Regions from separate parts of the Rothia sp. 11273D007AR genome, predicted to be linked through region 3. Evidence: predicted binding sites of a transcription regulator. Region 3 holds the regulator's gene; each other region holds the start of a gene.
What was found. The regulator HrcA, encoded in region 3, represses chaperone genes, less so after heat shock. The targets are predictions, from matches to a motif close to TTNGCACTCGNNNNNNNCGAGTGCNAA.

Region 1: the regulator HrcA is predicted to act here: its motif matches at 5,583-5,609, upstream of groL (chaperonin GroEL).
Region 2: the regulator HrcA is predicted to act here: its motif matches at 3,872-3,898, upstream of groES (co-chaperone GroES).

What each region holds. Positions count from the first base shown of each region.
Region 1 is NZ_JBPPWJ010000007.1:98,121-104,861, forward strand. It holds gene ACED88_RS05410 (RNase H family protein) at 1-68, opposite strand, end outside; gene ACED88_RS05415 (4'-phosphopantetheinyl transferase family protein) at 149-958, shown strand; gene ACED88_RS05420 (isochorismate synthase) at 955-2,049, opposite strand; gene rlmC (23S rRNA (uracil(747)-C(5))-methyltransferase RlmC) at 2,141-3,277, opposite strand; gene ACED88_RS05430 (hypothetical protein) at 3,396-3,548, opposite strand; gene groL (chaperonin GroEL) at 3,788-5,413, opposite strand; gene ACED88_RS05440 (LytR C-terminal domain-containing protein) at 5,741-6,487, opposite strand; gene ACED88_RS05445 (DUF3263 domain-containing protein) at 6,587-6,741, opposite strand, start outside.
Region 2 is NZ_JBPPWJ010000002.1:130,312-137,052, reverse strand. It holds gene ACED88_RS01780 (acyltransferase family protein) at 1-1,609, opposite strand, end outside; gene groL (chaperonin GroEL) at 1,823-3,418, opposite strand; gene groES (co-chaperone GroES) at 3,474-3,761, opposite strand; gene ACED88_RS01765 (MFS transporter) at 4,032-4,904, shown strand; gene ACED88_RS01760 (class I SAM-dependent methyltransferase) at 5,059-6,339, shown strand; gene ACED88_RS01755 (glutamate--cysteine ligase) at 6,450-6,741, shown strand, end outside.
Region 3 is NZ_JBPPWJ010000011.1:65,188-71,928, forward strand. It holds gene lepA (translation elongation factor 4) at 1-1,545, shown strand, start outside; gene hemW (radical SAM family heme chaperone HemW) at 1,545-2,795, shown strand; gene ACED88_RS07665 (DUF4870 domain-containing protein) at 2,885-3,301, opposite strand; gene ACED88_RS07670 (DUF3097 family protein) at 3,460-4,317, opposite strand; gene hrcA (heat-inducible transcriptional repressor HrcA) at 4,495-5,487, shown strand; gene dnaJ (molecular chaperone DnaJ) at 5,534-6,664, shown strand; gene ACED88_RS07685 (16S rRNA (uracil(1498)-N(3))-methyltransferase) at 6,674-6,741, shown strand, end outside.

The DNA of each region.
Region 1 (6,741 bases), on a different contig from region 3:
GCCCAGCCAGCGGGCCCGGGATTACCCAGGGCAGAGCCATCGGCGGCAGCGATGATTTTTTCGGTCATAGTCCTCGAACTTTCAGGTTGCAGGCGCCTTTTATTCTACGCGCCGCCTCACCTGGGGCGTCACCGCTAGAATGGTCATCATGGTTCACCCTTCAGCTTCCGCCGGGTCAGCGAGCGCCCAGATCACCCTTTTTAGCATGCCCGCAGAGACCCTCCGCACGGGCCACGGGGTGAGTTGGCTGGCTTATGTCGGTATTGAGGAGCAGGTAAGAGCCGCTGAATTCAAGAACCCGGACGAAGCGCTTGCTTTTGCTGCCCAGCACACCCTCATGCGGTGTATGGCGGCAACCCTGCTCGGGGTTAAGGCGACGGCGGCCGCAGAGATAGCGGTAGACCGCACCTGCCTTTTATGCGGAAGCGGGCAGCCACACGGCAAGCCACGTATTGAGGGGGTCAACCTGAGCATGGCAAGGGCCCTAGGACTGGCGGCCGGAGTAACCGGCCCGGCAGGGCTCAGTATAGGGCTCGATCTCATTACTGTGCGCGGCAGCTATTATGATAGCTTCGACCGCATCGCCCTCGCCGACTACGAAAAGCGGGTGGTGGCGTCCTTACCTGCGGTGGAGGCAGCCCTGGCAAGGCACCTACTCTGGGGCGCCAAAGAAGCGGTACTCAAGGCTACCGGCTACGGCCTGGCATTAGCGCCCAGCACCGTTATGCTGGCTCTGCCGCCCCTGCCCGCCGCTCTGGAAGATGCCCACGGGCTTACGGCTAGGGCCTCGGTACAGCTACCCGGTGAGGCGCAGCCCCGCACCTACTGGGTGACCTGGCAGGTCCACGAGGGCACCTACCTACTAGCTGTTGCCAGCGACCAGCCCCATGCCCTCACAAGCCACAGGGTTACGACGCCGCTCATGGTGCGCCGGGCGCTAGAGCAAGAAATGCACTAGAGCTCTGGGGAGCTCAGATTAAGCCCCAACGCCCGGGCGAAGGTCCCCAGCTTGGTTGCGGTCTCAGAGTGCTCACCGGCCGGGGTTGAATCCTTCACAATACCGGCGCCAGCAAAAAGGGTAGCCTGTAGCGGAGCAACCTCGGCACAGCGCAAAACCAGGTACCAGCTCCCCTGCCCGTGGGCGTCCATATAACCCACCAGGCCGCCGAAGAAGCCCCGGTCGAAAGGCTCTAGCTCTTCAATCAGCCCCCGGGCCACCTCTGTAGGTGTGCCGCAAATAGCCGGGGTGGGGTGAATAGCACGGGCAGCCTGCAGCGACGAGACACCGGGCAGCAGTTGGCCTGTGACCGGCGTACTGAGGTGCCAGAGCTGGGGTGTAGAAATAAGTGAAGGTACGGCGGGCACATCCATCTGCACGGTAAGGGCCTCTAGCCGCTGGCGGATGTCATTGACCACCGTTGCGTGTTCGGCTCTGTCCTTAGCGGACCGCATGAGAGCCTCACCGATTTGGGCGTCGTCGGTGCTCCCCGGGGTGGCAGTTCGGGCAGCGGAGCCAGCCAGGGGGACAGTTCGAAACGTGCTCCCCTCCGTCTGAAACACCAGCTCGGGAGAAGCACCCATAAGGTAGTTTCCATTGGGCAGCTGAGCACTAAACACGGTAGCCCGCTGCTGCTGAGCACGCAGGGTATCAAAGAGATGGGGCAGGTTCAGTTCTTGCTCGTACTGCACCCGTAGCAGGCGGGCCAGGACGACTTTATCGAGCTGGCCCCGGTTCATCAGCTCAACGGCATGGGCAACGGCTGCCCGGTACACGTCGCTGTCGATTCCCTCAACCAGGGTAGGAGCCGGCTGGTCCACCGTATCGGCAGTGGGTAGGGGGATATTTTCTCGCACCCAGCGGTCAGGGACGGCAAGCTGGGCCGGAGCGTCCGGGTCAAAAGGTATCAGTCCCACCACCGCCGAGCCCCGGCGCTGGGCCAGGCTCAGAGCGTCTGCCTCGCTCACCGGAGTCAGGGCACCTTCAGCCCGCACTACGGTAGTACCTTCAGCCAGCATAAAAGGCGAAGGCAGGGCAGGGAGCTGAGGCATTTTACTTTCTTTCACACTTATTCGGGGAGCGGAGTTGGGCTTCTTTCACCCTAGTACACAGGCCTGATGAGAACCTAAAAATGGTGGCGCGCTAGCGGCTACGCTGGAGTAGCATAATCGTCTCGTAGTGGTTGCTGTGCGGGAACATATCCATTACCTGCCCCTGCACGGGCTCCATCGACGGCATGCTTTTGAGATCTTTGACGAGAGAGCGCAGGTTGCAGCTCGAATAGATCACCTGGTCGATACCGCTGCCCTCGATCCAGTGAGAAAGCTGCGGCCCCAGCCCCCGGCGGGGCGGGTTCACAATCAGCATATCGGGTACCTGGCCGCTACTGGTGGCGTAGTCGGGCGCATCCTGGGCAATGAAGTGTAAACCCGCAAATCCGCGTTCAGCGACGGTGCGCTGGGCAGAGGCAATAGCTTCGCTACTAATTTCAATACCGGTTACGGTAGCCCCCGTTGGCATGACCGCTGCAGCGTGCAGGGCGAAGCCCCCTACCCCGCAGTAGAGGTCCCAGAGGCTGGCCGGTGCAGCTTCGCTAACCCAGGCCTGGGCCTGACGGTACAGGGAAGCTGCGATAGGGGTGTTGGTCTGGAAGAAGCTCTGGGGGCGCAGATGCAGGGTCATATCGTTAACCTGCATGGGCAGGGTGGTGCGCTCGGTCAGAATAATTTCTTTGCTCCCCTCGACCAGGGCAACGTGTTCGCGCAGCAGGTTGACGCTCACTACCGCAAGCCGAGGTAGCTGTTCGTGAAGCCGGGGCAGTTCTCGTTTGAGCGCTACGATGAGTTTTTTGGAACGCAGAACGAAGCGGACCATCAGTTCGCCGCTATCGGAAGCGGTCACCAGAATGTTTTTGAGTTCCCCTTTGCGCTTCTGAACGCTGTAGGGGGTAAGGTCAGCCCGCTGGATCAGGTCAGCAAGGACGGGTATGGCCCGGCTAATTGCGGGCAGATAAAGCTGGCAGTCGGTGAGGTCAATGCCCTGCCCCTGCCTGTCGAGAATACCGAGGGTGGGCTGCTGGGAGGTTCCTCCTACAACCAGCTTGGCCTTGTTGCGGAAGGCTTGGTCTGCGCTTGCTACAGGTGGGAGCCAGCTGAGGCTCGCCCAGGGTTCGAGCAGGGTCTGGGCGTCATGCTGTTTACCCGCTAACTGATTGGTGTAGGGGGTTTCAAGTAGAGAGCATGAGCGGCAGAGGCCGGCATCGAAGTAGTGGCAACGCATAACTTCACTATTTTACAGCTCCCTGCCACCGGTCGTATAGGCGGAGCTTTGGGCATGGAGAAACCGGCGCCTCGTTGCCGAGACGCCGGTTCCAGGAAAACACAATCACTATTAACTCTTAGCCACCTGCACCAAATGCAAGATCGCGATGGAGAGCCTCAGCGCTCTTCTTCTCGAGCTTGGTCCAGCCGTCGGATGCGTAGGCAACAAGCAACATTGCCAAGAGCCCCACGATGATTGCGTAGAGAACAAGATCGACAATGGTAACCATATGCCTCACACCTTTCAGTTTCGCCTTTGATACTGATGAATAAAAGTAAGAGAAGACCTCTTTAGTGATTTAAAGCATACCCACAGACTGGTGTGAAGTGCAATACTATTATCTAAAATTTTTAGTCATATTTTCAGAAGGGTGTAAAAACTCCGCCACTCCTTACCAGGGGCAAGAAGTGGCGGAGCTTACAGCACGTGAGGAACCGGAAATGAACCGGTTTTCTCAGGCGGACGTAATTACATCATGCCGCCCATGCCACCCATGTCGGGGGCGGGAGCTGCTGCTGCAGGTTCGGGCTTGTCGGCAACGACGGCCTCGGTGGTCAGGAAGAGACCGGCGATGGAGGCAGCGTTCTGCAGGGCAGAGCGGGTAACCTTCACGGGGTCGTTGATACCTGCTGCCATGAGGTCTTCGTATTCGCCGGTTGCAGCGTTCAGGCCGGTACCTGCGGGCAGGTTGCGGACCTTGTCGACAACAACGCCGGGCTCCAGGCCTGCGTTGAAGGCGATCTGCTTAAGGGGGGCATCGATAGCGACGCGGACGATGTTGGCACCGGTTGCTTCGTCGCCGGAAAGTTCCAGCTTCTCGAAGGCCTTAACGCCGGCCTGAATCAGGGCTACGCCGCCGCCGGGGACGATGCCCTCTTCAACGGCTGCCTTAGCGTTGCGGACGGCGTCCTCGATGCGGTGCTTGCGTTCCTTGAGTTCAACCTCGGTAGCGGCACCTGCCTTGAGAACTGCAACGCCGCCAGCCAGCTTGGCCAGGCGCTCCTGCAGCTTCTCGCGGTCGTAGTCGGAATCAGAGTTAGCGATTTCACCGCGGATCTGGGCTACGCGACCCTCGATAGCGTCGGCATCGCCGGCGCCCTCGATGATGGTGGTCTCGTCCTTGGTGACAACAACCTTGCGGGCCTGGCCGAGCAGGTCAATGGTTGCGGTGTCGAGAGAGAGGCCGACCTCTTCGGTGATGACCTGGCCGCCGGTGAGAATAGCGATGTCGGCCAGCTGGGCCTTACGGCGGTCGCCGAAGCCGGGAGCCTTAACAGCTACAGACTTGATGGAACCGCGCATCTTGTTGAGTACCAGCAGGGCAAGAGCTTCACCCTCGACGTCCTCAGCGACGATCAGCAGGGGCTTGCCGGACTGCATGACCTTTTCGAGGACGGGGACGAGGTCCTTGACGTTAGAAATCTTGGAGCTAACGATCAGGATGCAGGGGTCTTCAAGAACAGCTTCCTGGCGGTCTGCGTCGGTGACGAAGTAGCCGGAGAGGAAGCCCTTGTCGAAGCGCATACCCTCGGTCAGTTCCAGGGTCAGGCCGAAGGTGTTGGACTCTTCGACGGTGATGACGCCTTCCTTGCCGACCTTTTCCATGGCCTGGGCAATCAGCTTACCAATTTCGGGGTCGCCGGCTGAGATAGATGCGGTTGCAGCGATCTCTTCTTCGGTTTCTACTTCCTTAGCTGACTCCAGCAGTTCGGCGGTGACGGCTTCTACTGCCTTTTCGATGCCGCGCTTGAGGGAGAGGGGGTCGGCGCCAGCGGCGACGTTGCGCAGGCCTTCGCGGACGAGGGCCTGAGCCAGGACGGTTGCGGTGGTGGTACCGTCACCGGCGATGTCGTCGGTCTTCTTGGCGACTTCCTTGACCAGCTCTGCGCCGATCTTTTCGTAGGGGTCTTCGAGTTCGATTTCCTTGGCGATGGAAACACCGTCGTTGGTGATGGTGGGTGCGCCCCAGGCCTTCTCCAGTACAACGTTGCGACCGCGGGGGCCGAGGGTTACCTTCACTGCGTCTGCTAGGGTGTTCAGACCCTTTTCAAGACCGCGGCGTGCCTCTTCATCAAAAGCAATCAGCTTTGCCATATGGCTTTCGCTCCTTCTGGAACATTCGGGGTGAGCGCGATTCTTCGGTGCCCGCGACGGACGGCGCAGCCCATCTCTCGCCGTCGGGGCGGGTAGGGTGCGCCTCACCAGAGCATCGCTTCAGGTGTTTTACTCAAGAGCGGTTCGGCGGCTAAACCTAGCACATGATTTAGCAGTCGAAGCCTCTGAGTGCTAATACCAATCTTGGCACTTGAGCTCTAGGGGCGCAAACCTATTGCTCCCCCAGCTGAGCCTTAATCGCCCACAGCGCACAAGAGGTGCCGGGCAGGTGGTAGGCGGACGTCCGCTGGCCGCGAGTAAGCGTCCCTAGCCTAGCTGGTAGGTGCCGGTTGCTGAGTCGTAGATGTAGTTACCGGTGGGGTCTAGGTAGAAGGTAGCGGTGGCCGGGTCATAGCTATAGCGATCAACGGAGGTGGGTATACCGGGGTTAGGCCCTATCTCTGCCGCTCCGGTGCCGCTATCGGCAGTTTCTTGGGCAGTAGCTGAAGGTGAGGACGGCGCCCCAGGCAGGCTGGTGGGGTCAAAGTCGGCTCCGAGCACCACGTAGACGAGACCGGTCTCAGCCTGGTAGTCCTGGGCGATGGTGGGCAGGCCCAGGGTGTCGGCTATTTCGTTAGCTTCTGAGGAGGCCCCGGTGGCGAAGTACACCAAAGACTCCGCTGTGTAGGCTCCTGCCCAGTTAGCGGTAGAGGTAACGGTGTAGCCGGCCTCTTCGAGGGCTGCGGTAGCCTGGGCAGCAGCGCCAGCAGGTGCACTGGAGTTATACACCTCAACGGTCACGCTAGAAGGGTTAGTGGTGGGAGTGGCTTCAGCGCTCGGGCTTGCCGATGCGGTAGCGGTGGCACTGGTTGAGCCGGACGCCTCGGGGGCGGCGGTGCGCGGAGAGATCACGTACATGGTGCCACCCACGATGAGGGCCAGCACGCCGCTCACAATGATAGCGAGCAGACCAGCGCGGGACGTCGCAGTATCGTTAACAGCACCGCGATAGGCGCCGCGGCGGGCGTTGTTCTCATCGATGTCGTCAAACTCATCGCGGGGGTAGCTGTTCACGGGCGTCCTCATGATTGTGCGCGGTGGCGGGCTTTTAGTTACTAGGGTACACGCTAGGTGCCGGTGAAGCGGGCTCACGCTCCCTACCGGCCAAGAGGCTTAGGTTAGGGTATCGCGCTTGAGCCGTAGGCGGCGGGTGAGCGCGGGTTCGGCGGCAACTGCCTTGGGGTTGTCGATCAGAGCGTTGAGCTGCTGATAGTAGGCAACCGGGGTAAGCCCCAGAGTACGGGTAATAGCCTGTTCTTTGCTGCCCT
Region 2 (6,741 bases), on a different contig from region 3:
CCGCGTTGTCGGTTTCACCGAGGAAGCAGCCGGGGCGGGTCACAGCAATGACCGACCAGCCTTGGGCTTGAGCAAGCGGACGCACGGCCGTCATCCACATCTGCATGTGAGAGTTCCCCCAAGCCACGATGGTTCGGCTGGGTTTGGGTGAGTAGGCGACGTAGGTGCAGTCCCCGGCAAGAGAATCGGGAACGGCCAGCTCGGGGGTCACGTCAGTGCAGGCTGTGCCCAGGTCAGCCCAATCCGCATCGAGCACGGCACGGATGGGGATGACGGGGGCGTCTTCTTCCCCTGTGTACTCGTAGTCGGGCTGTAGCACTGCCGCCCCCACGTTATTGAGGGTGCGGTTAGCTTCAGCTTGCTCGGCCTGCCGGTAGATGGATGACTGCCAGGCGTAGGAGGGCCCTAAAGCAAGGCCCATGCATAGCGCACCGGTCACTAGCCCCGCTGTCATGGACCGGTTAGGTAGGGCCCAGTCCCGCAGGGGCTTTTCGACCAGCTGGGTCAGAGCCCAGGCGATAACACCCGAGAGAAGAAGCAGGCCAAGCCCAGCCCAGAACCCTGCCTTTTCCTGGCGGGTCTGGGATAGGTAGAACACGAGAATGGGCCAGTGCACCAGGTACAGGGCGTAGGAGAAACCTCCCAGGGCCAGCAGAGGTTTGGCGGTGAGGAGTTTTTCCGGCCCGAACCGGGTGCCTGTATCTCCGGCGATAATGACGAGCGAGGCCGCCAGGGTGGGCCACAGCGCCACATAACCGGGGAAGGTGCCGTTGACGTCCAGCACAAAGCCGCAAGCGATAATTGCCGCAATCCCAGCCCAACCCAGCACCGCACGCACTAGCGGCGGTAATTTCAGGACGGGCAGCCAGAGAGCCACCAAGGAGCCCAGCGCGAACTCCCACAGGCGGGCCTCGGTTTCGAAATAGGCCGCCTGCTGGTTAGCAGCGGTGACCTCAATCGAGTGGGACAGGGATAGCACAAAGAGGGCTGTAAAGGCACCGCTTAAAGCCCAGCGGGCAGAACCCCTCATACGCTTACCCAGCGCCAGGGCGAGGGCAACCATCAGCATCGGCCACAGTACATAGATTTGCCCCTGGACCGATAGCGACCAGAAATGGCGGAAGGGGGAGGCCAGGGAGGTATCGGCTGCGTAGTAGTCCACCGCGTTCTCGATCGACCAGTTGTTGTGCTGGTACAGAATCACGGCCTTTGCCTCATCGGCAATCGACAGCCAACGCTCTGCCGGAATAAAGAAGTAGGTGCCCAAGAGGGTCAGAACAACGGTAATAGACGCCAGGGGCAGGAGACGTTTAAAGACATGAACCCAATAGGCCACCAGAGTCTTCAGGCCGAACCAGGTGCCGGGCCCTACCAGCTTGCCCTGCTCAATCTTGCGAGCAAAAGAGCCGGTCAACAAAAACGCCGAAATCAACAGGAAGACATCGACACCGCCCGATACACGACCAAACCAGAAATGGTAGGCGGCAACCAGCAGGAGGGCGAGTGCGCGCAGCCCCTGGATCTCGGGGCGCCAGGTGCGTTCTGCTGAACGAGTGACGGTTGCGATGGTGCCGGTGGCTGGTTTGGTCTCGCTTGCTGGGCGGGGCACTGCGGTCTACCTCCTTTGCTGACAATCGTCTGGTGCCAAAACGTCGGTTGCTGAGGGGTAACGGGCAGGATGACACCAAGTTAAAAATGTTACTCTCGGTGGCTGGAAATTTGCTTTAAAAAGCAAATCCCGCCCTTACGGTGTTAGTCACTGCAAGAGCGGGATGTGCTGTACCCGAAAGGGGCTCCGGGTAAGGAGCCTTAGAGAGGGGCCTTACTTAGCTTCGTCCTCGTCCTTTTCCTCGGGCTTTTCGACAACCAGGGTCTCGGTCGTCAGCACCAGAGCAGCGATGGACGCTGCGTTTTCCAGGGCTGAGCGGGTGACCTTGACGGGGTCGATGACGCCGCGGGCGATGAGGTCCTCGTATTCACCGGTTGCGGCGTTGAAGCCGTGACCGATGGGCATATCTGCCACACGGGAGGTAACCACGTAGCCGTCCTCGCCGGCGTTCTCCGCGATCCAGCGCAGGGGCTGGACCAGGGCGCGGCGGACGATGTCTACACCCACCTGGGCATCGCGGGATTCGAGCTCAACGCCGTCCAGGGCTGCCAGAGCGTGAACCAGGGCGGTACCGCCACCTGCGACGATGCCCTCTTCGAGTGCTGCGCGGGTAGAGGATACGGCATCCTCAATGCGGTGCTTGCGTTCCTTGGCCTCAACCTCGGTAGCAGCACCCACCTTGATGACGCCCACGCCACCGGCCAACTTGGCCAGGCGTTCCTTGAGCTTTTCGCGGTCCCATTCGGAGTCCACACGCTCAATTTCAGCACGGAGCTGGTCAACGCGCTCAGCAACAGCCTCAGAAGTACCGCCACCATCAACGATGGTGGTGTTGTTCTTGGTGACGGTCACGCGGCGGGCTGAACCGAGCTGATCCAGGGTGACGGCGTCCAGGGAGATACCCAGTTCACAGGTAATAACGGTGCCGCCGGTCAGGATAGCCAGGTCCTGGAAAATCGCCTTACGGCGGTCACCAAAACCGGGTGCCTTCAGCGCAACAACATCGAGGTTGCCGCGCAGCTTGTTAACGACCAGGGTGGAGAGGGCTTCGCCGTCCACGTCCTCAGCGATGATAGTCAGGGACTTCTTAGCCTGAACGATCTTCTCGAGCACGGGCATAATCTCAGCCACAGTGGAAATCTTGCCCTGGTAGAGCAGGATTGCGGTGTTCTCGAGAACAGCCTCAGCACGCTCAGGGTCGGTGACGAAGGACGGTGAAAGGTAGCCCTTATCGAACTGCATACCCTCGGTCACTTCGAGTTCAATCTCGGTGGTGGAGCCGTCCTCGATGGTGATGACGCCGTCCTGGCCTACCTTGCTGAAGGCCTCAGAGAGCAGCTCACCAATCTGGGGTGACTGGGCAGAAATAGCTGCCACGTGGGCAACCTCTTCGCCGGTTACCTCGCGGGCGTTAGCCAGCAGGCGCTCTGACACCAGCTTGGTAGCGGTCTCGATGCCGCGCTTAACCTCACCGGGGGCAGCGCCCGAGGTGACGTTACGCAGGCCCTCAGAAACCAGAGCCTGGGCCAGGACGGTTGCGGTGGTGGTACCGTCGCCAGCAACATCGTTGGTCTTGGTAGCTACTTCCTTAGCGAGCTGGGCACCCAGGTTTTCGTAGGGGTTTTCCAGTTCAATCTCGCGGGCGATAGATACACCGTCGTTGGTAATGATGGGTGCGCCCCACTGCTTATCAAGCACCACGTTACGGCCGCGGGGGCCCAGGGTCACCTTGACAGCGTTAGCAAGCTTATCGACGCCTGCCTGCAGGTGCTTACGCGCATCATCATTGAATTCAAGCTGTTTTGCCATGAATCCTTACTTCTTTCTCGTGTTTCGTGTTGTATTCGGTAGAAACAGCGAAAACTTAGGAAACGACAGCCAGTACGTCGCGGGCTGACAGAATCAGGTACTCAGCGCCACCATACTTAACCTCGGTGCCACCGTACTTGGAGAAGATAACGACATCGCCTTCAGCTACGTCAACGGGGATGCGGTTGCCCTTGTCGTCGATGCGGCCGGGGCCAACAGCGATAACCTTAGCCTCCTGCGGCTTTTCCTTAGCGGTATCGGGGATTACCAGACCTGATGCGGTGGTCTGCTCTGCTTCAACGATCTGAACGACAATGCGGTCTTCGAGGGGCTTGATAGCCATGGTGAGGTACTCCTTCAAGTGAGGTCTCAGCGTAAAACTTATGGGGGGGTGACCGTGGGGGTGCTAAGGCGGCTACACCTGGTATCGTCGCGGTGCTACCGGCTGCCGATTTAGCACTGTCAGCGGTCAAGTGCTAACTAAAACTTTATTCCCCTCATCCCCTACGGGCAAGATAAGGCGCCGGTTTCGCAGACAGCGCACCACCAGCATCACCACTGATGTGCAATAAAATACAGGTTGAAAGCCCCCAAACCCGGCAGAAAGGCAAACATGCTCAAACTCATCTTCTGGCCGGTACTCGTCCCATCTTTCCTCTTCGCAGCCGGCTTCGGGGCCGTCGTCCCCATCCAAATCATTGCAGCTATCAGGCTAGGAGCCTCACCCGAACTCGCCTCCCTGCTGGTAGCCGCCGCGGGCGTCCTCGCCCTCATCTGCACCGTCCCGGTAGGGGCAGGCATCGACCGTGTAGGCGACAAACGCGCCATGACACTGGCAACCCTCAGCGCCGCTGCCGCCCTTACCCTCTCGGCGCTCTCCCTCGCCCTACCCCTGGCAGGAGCTCTGTGGCTCTACTTTTTCGCCCACGTTGCCCGTGTGCCAGCCACCGTCGCCTGGGGGCTCGCCCGGCAATCCGTACTAGCTGAAACGGTACCAGCGGACGACCGCGGCAAAGCCATGACCGCCCTCGGCGGCGCCCAACGAGCAGGCGCCCTCGCCGGGCCCCTCGCCTCAGCCCTCCTCCTTCTCTGGCTCCCCCTCTGGACGGTCTTCCTCTTCGCCCTCGCCCTCGTCGTCGCAGCCACCCTCTGCCTGCGCATCCGCAAACTCAACCAACGTTTCGACACCGCCACCAGCACAGCCCGCTCAAACCGCACCGAAGAAGACCTCGCCCTAGCCGTCCGCTGGCCCGCCGTCTGGGTCGCAGGCCTCGGCATCATCACCCTCGCCATGAGCCGAGTAACCCAACCCATCGTCGCCGCCCTCTGGGGCCTACACCTAGGGTGGAGCGATTCCCAGATCGCCCTAGCCATCGCCCTGGGCGGAGCTGTCTGGGCGCTCGCGACCCAGCCCATCACGAAGCTACCTACGGGGAAAAAAGCAGATAAGGGGCATGGCGAAGCGCCACGCCCGCGACCCTCTTGATCCTCGCGCTGGGGCGCTCGGATCAATTCACGCCAGCCCCGAGCCAGCGGGCGCATGGCGCTTCCCCCTGCCCCTCCGGTCCGCCCGATTCACGCCAGCCCCAGCCAGTCGGCTTTCAGCGGGCCTCCCCCGCCTCACCCTTTAAACTAGGTGCATGACTTCTTTCCCCCGCGCCGGCGCCCACCCTTTCTCAGCTGACCAGCTAGCAACCCTTGACCAGCTCATCCCCTACAACCCCGCTGACTCCCTGCAGGCAGTCTCCAAGCTCCGGGCCCAGGGCATCAGCGCCGAGGACTCATCAGCCCTGCTGACCCAGGCCCGTCTACGCACGCTAGGGGCTACCAAGTTCGGGGAAGAAGCCTCGCACATGCTCTTCACCGAGGCCGGCTATGAGCAGGCCACCCGCGCCGCCGTCGCCGACCACCACGCCGCCCGCTTCATCGAGGCCGGACTTACCTCAGTCGCTGATTTAGGCTGTGGCCTGGGGGCAGACTCCCTCGCCTTTGCCCGCGCAGGGTTAGCAGTGACGTCCGTTGAGCTCGACCCCGCTACGGCAGCCCTGACCGCCCACAACCTCTCTGCCTACCCGTCCACCCAGGTGCTCGTGGGCGATGTAGAACAGGTTGAGCTCGAAAAACTCACCACCGTGGGCGGCGAGCGCGTCGCCGCCCTCTGGCTAGACCCCGCCCGCCGAGAGATTGAAGGCGGCTCTACCACCTCCCGCCTTTTTGACCCCGAAGCTTTCTCCCCGCCCTTTTCCTTCCTGCAGAAGCTGGCGGCAACCGGAATTCCTATGGGGGTGAAGCTAGGCCCGGGCCTGCCCCACGAGGCCATTCCAAACGGGGTGGAGGCCGAGTGGGTCAGCCACGGCGGGTCCGTGGTTGAGGTGGTGCTCTGGTTCAATGCCCTAGCCCGCCCCGGGGTTGCCCGGTCGGCTACAGTGCTGGGGGCGGACGCCACCACCCGGCAGGTACTGGGGGAGATAAGTTCACCGCTTGCAGCGTCAGCTGATGAAGAGCCGGTTGAGGTCACTGAACTGGGCGCTTACCTGATTGAGCCCGACGGCGCGGTAGTACGGTCTCATCTGGTGGCAGACTTCGCACGATCAATCGGGGCTACCCTGCTTGATGAGAATATCGCCTACCTGACCTCAGACTCACCCGCCCCTAGCCCGCTAGGTCGGGCCTACCGCGTCCTGGGTACCATGCCCCTCAACGAGAAAAAGTTGCGCCGCTGGGTCAAAGAGCAAGGCATTACCGCCCTGACCGTCAAAAAGCGGGGAGTCGATGTGGTTCCTGAAAAGCTCCGGGCCACCCTACTCGCCGGGGTGAAAAAGAAAAAGGGAACTGCCGCGAAAGAAGCCGTTCTCATCCTGACCCGGTTGGGCGAGGGCGCAGCCTCCCAGCGCCTGGCTATCTGGGCTGAGCCAGCCTAGTTTATTACGTCTATCTCACCAGCGGCGTCATAGAGTGAGCCGGATTCTTCTGCGCTAGCCCCTGCCCCTAAGATAGAACCAGCACCGCACCGAGACCCTGGAGCCAGCGCATGATTTTTCACCCATCAGACCAGTCCACGATTGGTGTGGAATGGGAGGTCGCCCTCGTCGACCCCAAAACCCGCGAACTGGCATCCCGCGCAGACGAAGTGCTAGCGCTACTGAAAGAACAGCACCCGCAGGTTCTTGAAGCAGCCCCTGACCGGGCCCATATCACCGGCGAATTTTTGAATAATACCGTTGAGCTCGTTACCGGTATCTGCCGAACCCCGGCGGAGGCCGCAGACCAGCTCTCCCAGGCCACCGGCGTCCTGAAAAATGTAACCGACCAGCTGGGCCTAG
Region 3 (6,741 bases):
TCTCTGGCTGCGTGTGAGGGTGCCCTGCTGCTGGTGGATGCTGCTCAGGGTATTGAGGCTCAGACCCTGGCTAACCTCTACCTGGCTATGGAAAATGACCTGACCATTATTCCGGTGCTCAATAAGATTGACCTTCCGGCAGCCCAGCCCGATAAGTATGCCGAGGAGCTGGCTAACCTGATTGGTGTTGAGCCTGAGGATGTGCTGCGGGTTTCGGGTAAGACCGGTGAGGGTGTACCCGAGCTGCTGGACCGCATCGTTGAGCTACTGCCCGCGCCCGAGGGTCAGGCTGATGCCCCCGCTCGCGCCATGATTTTTGACTCTGTCTACGACTCCTACCGCGGTGTGGTCACCTATGTTCGTGTGGTGGACGGCAAACTGGAACCCCGCCAGAAGATTAAGATGATGTCTACCGGCGCCGAGCACGACCTGCTGGAAATCGGTGTGATTTCTCCCGAGCCCAAGCCGACCGACGGCCTGGGCGTGGGCGAGGTGGGCTACCTGATTACCGGTGTGAAGGACGTCCGCCTGTCCCGCGTGGGTGATACCGTTACCGGTGCCCACAAGCCTGCCGCAGAAGAGCTGGGTGGCTACGAAGACCCCAAGCCCATGGTTTTCTCTGGTCTCTTCCCGATTGACGGCTCTGACTACCCGGCCCTGCGTGACGCCCTCGATAAGCTGCAGCTCAACGACGCCGCCCTGATTTACGAGCCTGAGACCTCTGCGGCTCTAGGCTTTGGTTTCCGCTGTGGCTTCCTGGGCCTGCTTCACCTTGAAATTGTGCGTGAGCGTCTGGAACGCGAGTTCAACCTCGACCTGATTTCTACTGCCCCCAACGTTATCTACGATGTGGTGGCTGAGGACGGCACCGCCCAGCGCGTGACTAACCCCTCCGAGTTCCCCGAGGGTAAGGTCGCTACCATTCGCGAACCGATGGTAGCTTGCACCATCATTGCCCCGAACGAGTTTGTGGGCGCGATTATGGAGCTGTGCCAGTCCCGCCGCGGCACCATGGGCGGCATGGACTACCTTTCCCAGGATCGCGTGGAACTGCGCTACCGCCTGCCCCTGGCCGAAATTGTCTTTGACTTCTTCGACCAGCTCAAGTCCAAGACCCGCGGTTATGCTTCTCTGGACTGGAAGTTTGACGGTGAGGAAGAAGCCGATCTGGTCAAGGTCGATATTCTGCTGCAGGGTGAGAAGGTTGACGCTTTCTCAGCTATTACCCACCGCGATAAGGCCTATTCCTACGGCGTGATGATGACCGGCAAGCTGCGTGAACTGATTCCTCGTCAGCAGTTCGAGGTGCCGATTCAGGCTGCTATTGGCTCTCGCATTATTGCCCGTGAGAATATTCGCGCTATGCGTAAGGACGTTCTCTCTAAGTGCTACGGTGGCGATATTTCGCGTAAGCGTAAGCTGCTGGAGAAGCAGAAGGAAGGTAAGAAGCGTATGAAGATGGTGGGCCGTGTTGAGGTTCCCCAGGAAGCCTTCATCGCTGCCCTGTCTTCCGGTGAAGAAGGTAAGGACAAGGGCAAGAAGTAATGCCAGCCCAGCCCCTGGGCGCTCCAGCCCCTTTGGACGGCAGAATCCCCGCTGATTCTGCCGTCCTCGGCGTTGAGCGCGATTTTTCTCTCTACGTGCACGTGCCCTTTTGCTCGGTACGGTGCGGCTACTGCGACTTCAATACCTACGCCACCGAGGATTTCGGCAACGGGGTGGGTTTGGGTACCTATGCCGAGGACGCCATCGCCGAGTTGCGCTTTGCCCGGCAGGTTTTGCGCGAGTCGGGTGTCGCTGACCGTCCGCTCTACTCTGTCTTTTTTGGCGGGGGCACCCCCACCAAGCTGCCTGCAACTGACCTTGTGAAGATTCTGCGCGAAGCGGTTGAGCTGTTTGGTGTAGAAGAGGGTGCTGAGGTAACGACCGAGGCCAACCCCGACTCGGTGACCCGCGAGGATCTTGAGACGCTGAAGGCCGGTGGCTTTACCCGGGTGTCCTTCGGTATGCAGTCGGTGGTACCTGAGGTGCTTGAGGTGCTTGATCGTACCCACACTCCGGCGAATGTTCCCAAGGTGCTCGCCTGGGCTAAAGAGGTTGGGCTTCAGGTGTCGGTTGATTTGATTTACGGGTCGCCGGGGGAGAGCCTGGCCCAGTGGGAGCAGTCAGTGCGGGCTGCGGTATCGTATGCCCCTGACCATATTTCTGCCTATTCGCTCATCGTTGAAGAGGGTACCAAGCTGGCTGCCCAGATTCGGCGGGGCGATTACACCATGCCCGACGAGGACCTCATGGCGGATATGTACCTGCTGGCTGAGCAGATCTTCAATGAGGCCGGCTACCACTGGTATGAGGTGTCGAACTACGCCAAGTCACCGGAGTACCGTTCCCGCCATAACTATGCCTACTGGCGCAACCAGGACTGGTGGGGAATTGGCCCCGGCGCCCACTCGCATGTGAATGGTACCCGCTGGTGGAACCTCAAACACCCGGTACCCTATGCCAACCGAGTCCGGGCTGGTCAAAGCCCGGCTGCTGCCCGCGAGGTTTTGGGGGAGCAGACCCGTAGGTTTGAGGACATCATGCTACAGGTCAGGGTCATTGACGGCCTAGATATTTCCCGCCTGCTGGAGGGTGGCGATGCTGCCCGAATCGAGGCGTCCCTGAGCTGGCTTGAGGGGCAGGGTTTGATTGACGCCGAGGCGAGAGCGGGCGGACGCGTGCAGCTCACCCTCCAGGGGCGCCTACTGGGCGACGCGGTGACCAGGGAGCTCCTCCCCGATATTGACAGCTAACTTCTCTTGCCCTGCCAGGGGAAACTAAAGGGGGCGGTCTGACTCAGCTGAGTCAGACCGCCCCCTTCATGTTCTAGCAGCCCGGGTGCCTACTTACCGCGGCGAGTGAGCTTGCTGAAAAGACGGGTATTGCCCTTGTACTGGTAGGGGTTGCCGCGGGTTACCTTAATACCGGCAATCAGAGCTGAGATAGCCAGGTAGGTCCAGGCCAGGGCAGCGATGAGGCCGAAGAGCCAGCCGATAGCCGGAATGTTGCTGAGCATAATAGAGACAGCCAGAACCAGGGTGGGCAGCAGGGTGAAGTCGAGAGCTTCACGGGATTCCTGCTCGGTGAAGGGGCCGCGGCCTCGGTAGAGGTAGTAGATGACGGCCGCGGGAATACAACCTAGCACGCCCCCAAAGTGTGCAGCGGTTGCGATATTTCGGTCTGCGCTAACAGACAGGTGTGCAGCGGTTGCAGGTGACCCCTTGTAGGCGGTCGAGGAAGGTGCTGATGCGGTCTTCAAGAATTCTTCTCTTTGAGGTTGAAAGGGCGAATGAGTGATGTGCGGGCTGTGAGCCCATCAAACACAATTTTAGTCAAAGCTAGGGGAGGGCGGTATATGTGAAGCCTACGAATTTATGGGGGAGCAGGACGATATTTGTCACACCGCCTGTACCCGCTTTAGCCTGCGGCCCCGTCAAGGGTGACGAAGTCAATGAGGTGTTCTACCGGCCCTAAGAGACTTGGCTCAAGGTCGGTGTAGGAATTGACCCTCTTGAGAATGGAATCCCAGCCGGCGCGGACGTCCTCGGGGGTCTCTGCCGCTCGGCCGAAACGCCGCAGTATGCCGGTCTTCCAGTCTTCCCCGCGGGGAACTTCGGGCCAGGCCTGTAAGCCCAATACCTGGGGCTTGACGGCCTGCCAGATATCCACAAATGGGTGGCCCACAATCAGCACGTTATCGCGGGCACCGGCCACGGCCATGGCCTCTTGCGTGATGCGCTCTTCCTTACTTCCTGCCACCAGGTGGTCTACCAGAATTCCGAGTTTGCGGTGGGAGGCCGGGCCAAAACCTGCAACTGCTGCGGCGAGATCGTCTACCCCGTGCAGGGGTTCCACCACAATACCCTCAACCCGTAGGTCGTGGCCCCAGACCTTTTCAATGAGCTCGGCATCGTGTACGCCCTCCACCCAGATACGGCTGGACCTGGCCGTCCGTGCTGGAGCGTTCTCCACCGCAACCGACCCCGACCGAGAAACCTGCCGTGTAGCGGTCTTAGGTTTCTGTTGAGGTTTGGTTAGATCAATGCTGCGGCCCTCAAGCAAAAAACCCGGGCCCAGGGGGAAGAACTTGATACGGCCCCGCCGGTCTTCGAGCCCCACTTGAGGGCCGGACGCCGTAGCCCGCAGGGTCACTGCCGCCCCCACAAAGCCGGTGGCGGCGTCCTCTAGCACCATGCCGGGGGCAAGAGGTACCTTGGGCAGGGCAGGACGGTGGGAGGTGAGGTCAGCCTGACCCCAGGTATCGCGGTAGTCCATCGGTGTGTCTCTCACTCTCTCATCCAGGGGCATTAGCCGTCAGCGTACCGAGTTCTGATTCTAGTTCAGTGGTATTAGAGTTAACGGGTAACTTAGCACTCAAGGTCATCAAGTGCTAACCTAGCCCCGCAGACCTCTTCGCCCACCAGGCGAAGACCTATGAGCCCAGGAGGTGCCGTGAACCACCCGAGACGCTTGCAAGTTCTGCAAGCCATCGTCGAAGAATACGTGCACACCCGTGAGCCCGTGGGGTCTAAAACCCTGCTTGAGCGGCATCAGCTGGGGGTTTCCAGCGCCACCGTGCGTAACGATATGGCGGCCCTCGAAGAGCAGGGCCTGATCCAGGCCCCCCACGCCAGTGCCGGGCGGGTGCCCACCGACCGGGGCTACCGCCTTTTCGTTGACCAGATATCGTCCCTACAGCCTCTCTCTGACGCTGAAAAACGGGCGATTCGAACCCTTCTCGATAGCGCCGAAAGCGTTGATGAGATGATGAAGACCAGCGTGCGTCTACTCTCATCGCTCACCCACCAGGTAGCTATGGTGCAGTACCCCACCGGCCCGGCTACCAGCGTGCGCCATATCGAGCTGGTCTCCCTCTCCAGCACCACGGTTCTGCTGATTCTTATTACCGACTCCGGCCAGGTTAACCAGCGCACCCTCACCCTTGCCCACAGCCCCGAAGAGCTTGCAGTAGCCCGCCAGCAGCTCCTTGACCTCTACGCCAACCGTACGCTCGACAGCATAGCCGCAGCACCGGCGTCCGCCCCCGGCAATAACCTGCTCAGCCCCCTCACCGAGGCCCTGCACCTACTCGCCGCCCAGGGTGCCTCTTCTCAGGTGCTGATTGCGGGCACCTCCTACCTTGCCGCCTCGACCGTAGACTTTAGAGGTAGCATCGCCCCGGTGCTCGATGCCCTAGAAGAGCAGGTTGTGCTGCTCAAACTACTCACCGACCTAGACCACGATGAACGCGGATTTGCCGTGAGTATCGGCTCTGAGAACCGCAGCGAATCCCTGGCCGAAACCTCGGTCGTCGCCAGTAGCTACGGGCCCGGGGGAGCTGCCCACGTGGGAGTCGTTGGCCCCACCCGCATGGACTACACCAGCACCGTCTCCAAGGTCAACGCCGTAGCCCGCTACCTATCCAAGATTTTGGGCCAGGCCTAGCCCTGCGCCTACCCCCTTTAAACCAGCCCATCGAAAGAGAGAACCAGTGAGCAGTCACTACGAAACCCTCGGCGTCTCACGCGATGCCAGCCCCGAAGAAATCAAGAAGGCCTACCGTAAGAAGGCCCGCCAGTTGCACCCCGACATCAACCCTTCGGAAGAAGCTGCCGAGGAGTTCAAGCGCGTCTCCCTCGCCCACGATGTGCTCTCTGACCCCGAAAAGCGCCGCATCTACGACCAGACCGGCAACGAAAACGGCACCGCCGGTGGCTTCGGTGCAGGAGCAGGCGGCTTCGGCGGGGGCTTTGGCGGCTTCCAAGATATCTTCGATACCTTCTTCAACTCTGCCCCGCGCGGCCCCCAGAGCCGCGTCCGCCAGGGCCAGGACGCCCTCATCAACGTCAAGATCGACCTCAAAGATGCCGTCTTCGGCACCAACAAGCCCATCACCGTTGATACCGCCGTTACCTGTGACCTCTGCAAGGGCGAAGGAACCGCCGAGGGCACCCACCCCGAAACCTGCGACACCTGCCACGGCCAGGGCTACATGCAGCGCCAGGTCCAGTCAATTCTGGGCACCGTCGTGCAGCCCGTTGAGTGCCCCACCTGCCGCGGGTTCGGCACCGTCATCAAGCACCCCTGCGCTGAATGCTACGGCGAAGGCCGCGTGCGGGAACGCAAGCCCCTCACCATCAAAATTCCCGCCGGCGTCACCAATGGCGCCCGCATCCGCCTGGCAGGCCAGGGTGAAGCCGGTACCGCAGGCGGCCCCAACGGCGACCTCTACGTTGAGCTGCGCGTCAACCCCGACCCCACCTTCAGCCGCGACGGCGATGACCTGGTTGCCACCGTTGGTGTGCCCATGACCGCCGCCGCCCTGGGCACCACTATTACCCTGGAAACCTTTGACGGCCCCCAGAAGGTGCAGATTCCCACCGGAACCCAGTCAGGTGACGTGGTCACTCTCAAGGACCTGGGCGTCACCCACCTGCGCGGCGGCGGCCGCGGCGATATCCGTGTGCAGATTGAGGTACGTACCCCCACCGACCTCACCGAGGAGCAGAAGAACCTGCTCAAGCAGTTCTCCGAGCTTCGCGGCGAAGACCTGCAGGTTAGCGAAACCGTCACCCATAAGCAGGGCGGCTTCTTCTCCCGCCTCAAAGACCACCTCAAATAGGACGATCCCATGAGCAACGCTGTCTACTACATCGAACCTGACGAGCTGGCTGCCCTGACGCCAGGTGCCACCCTGCA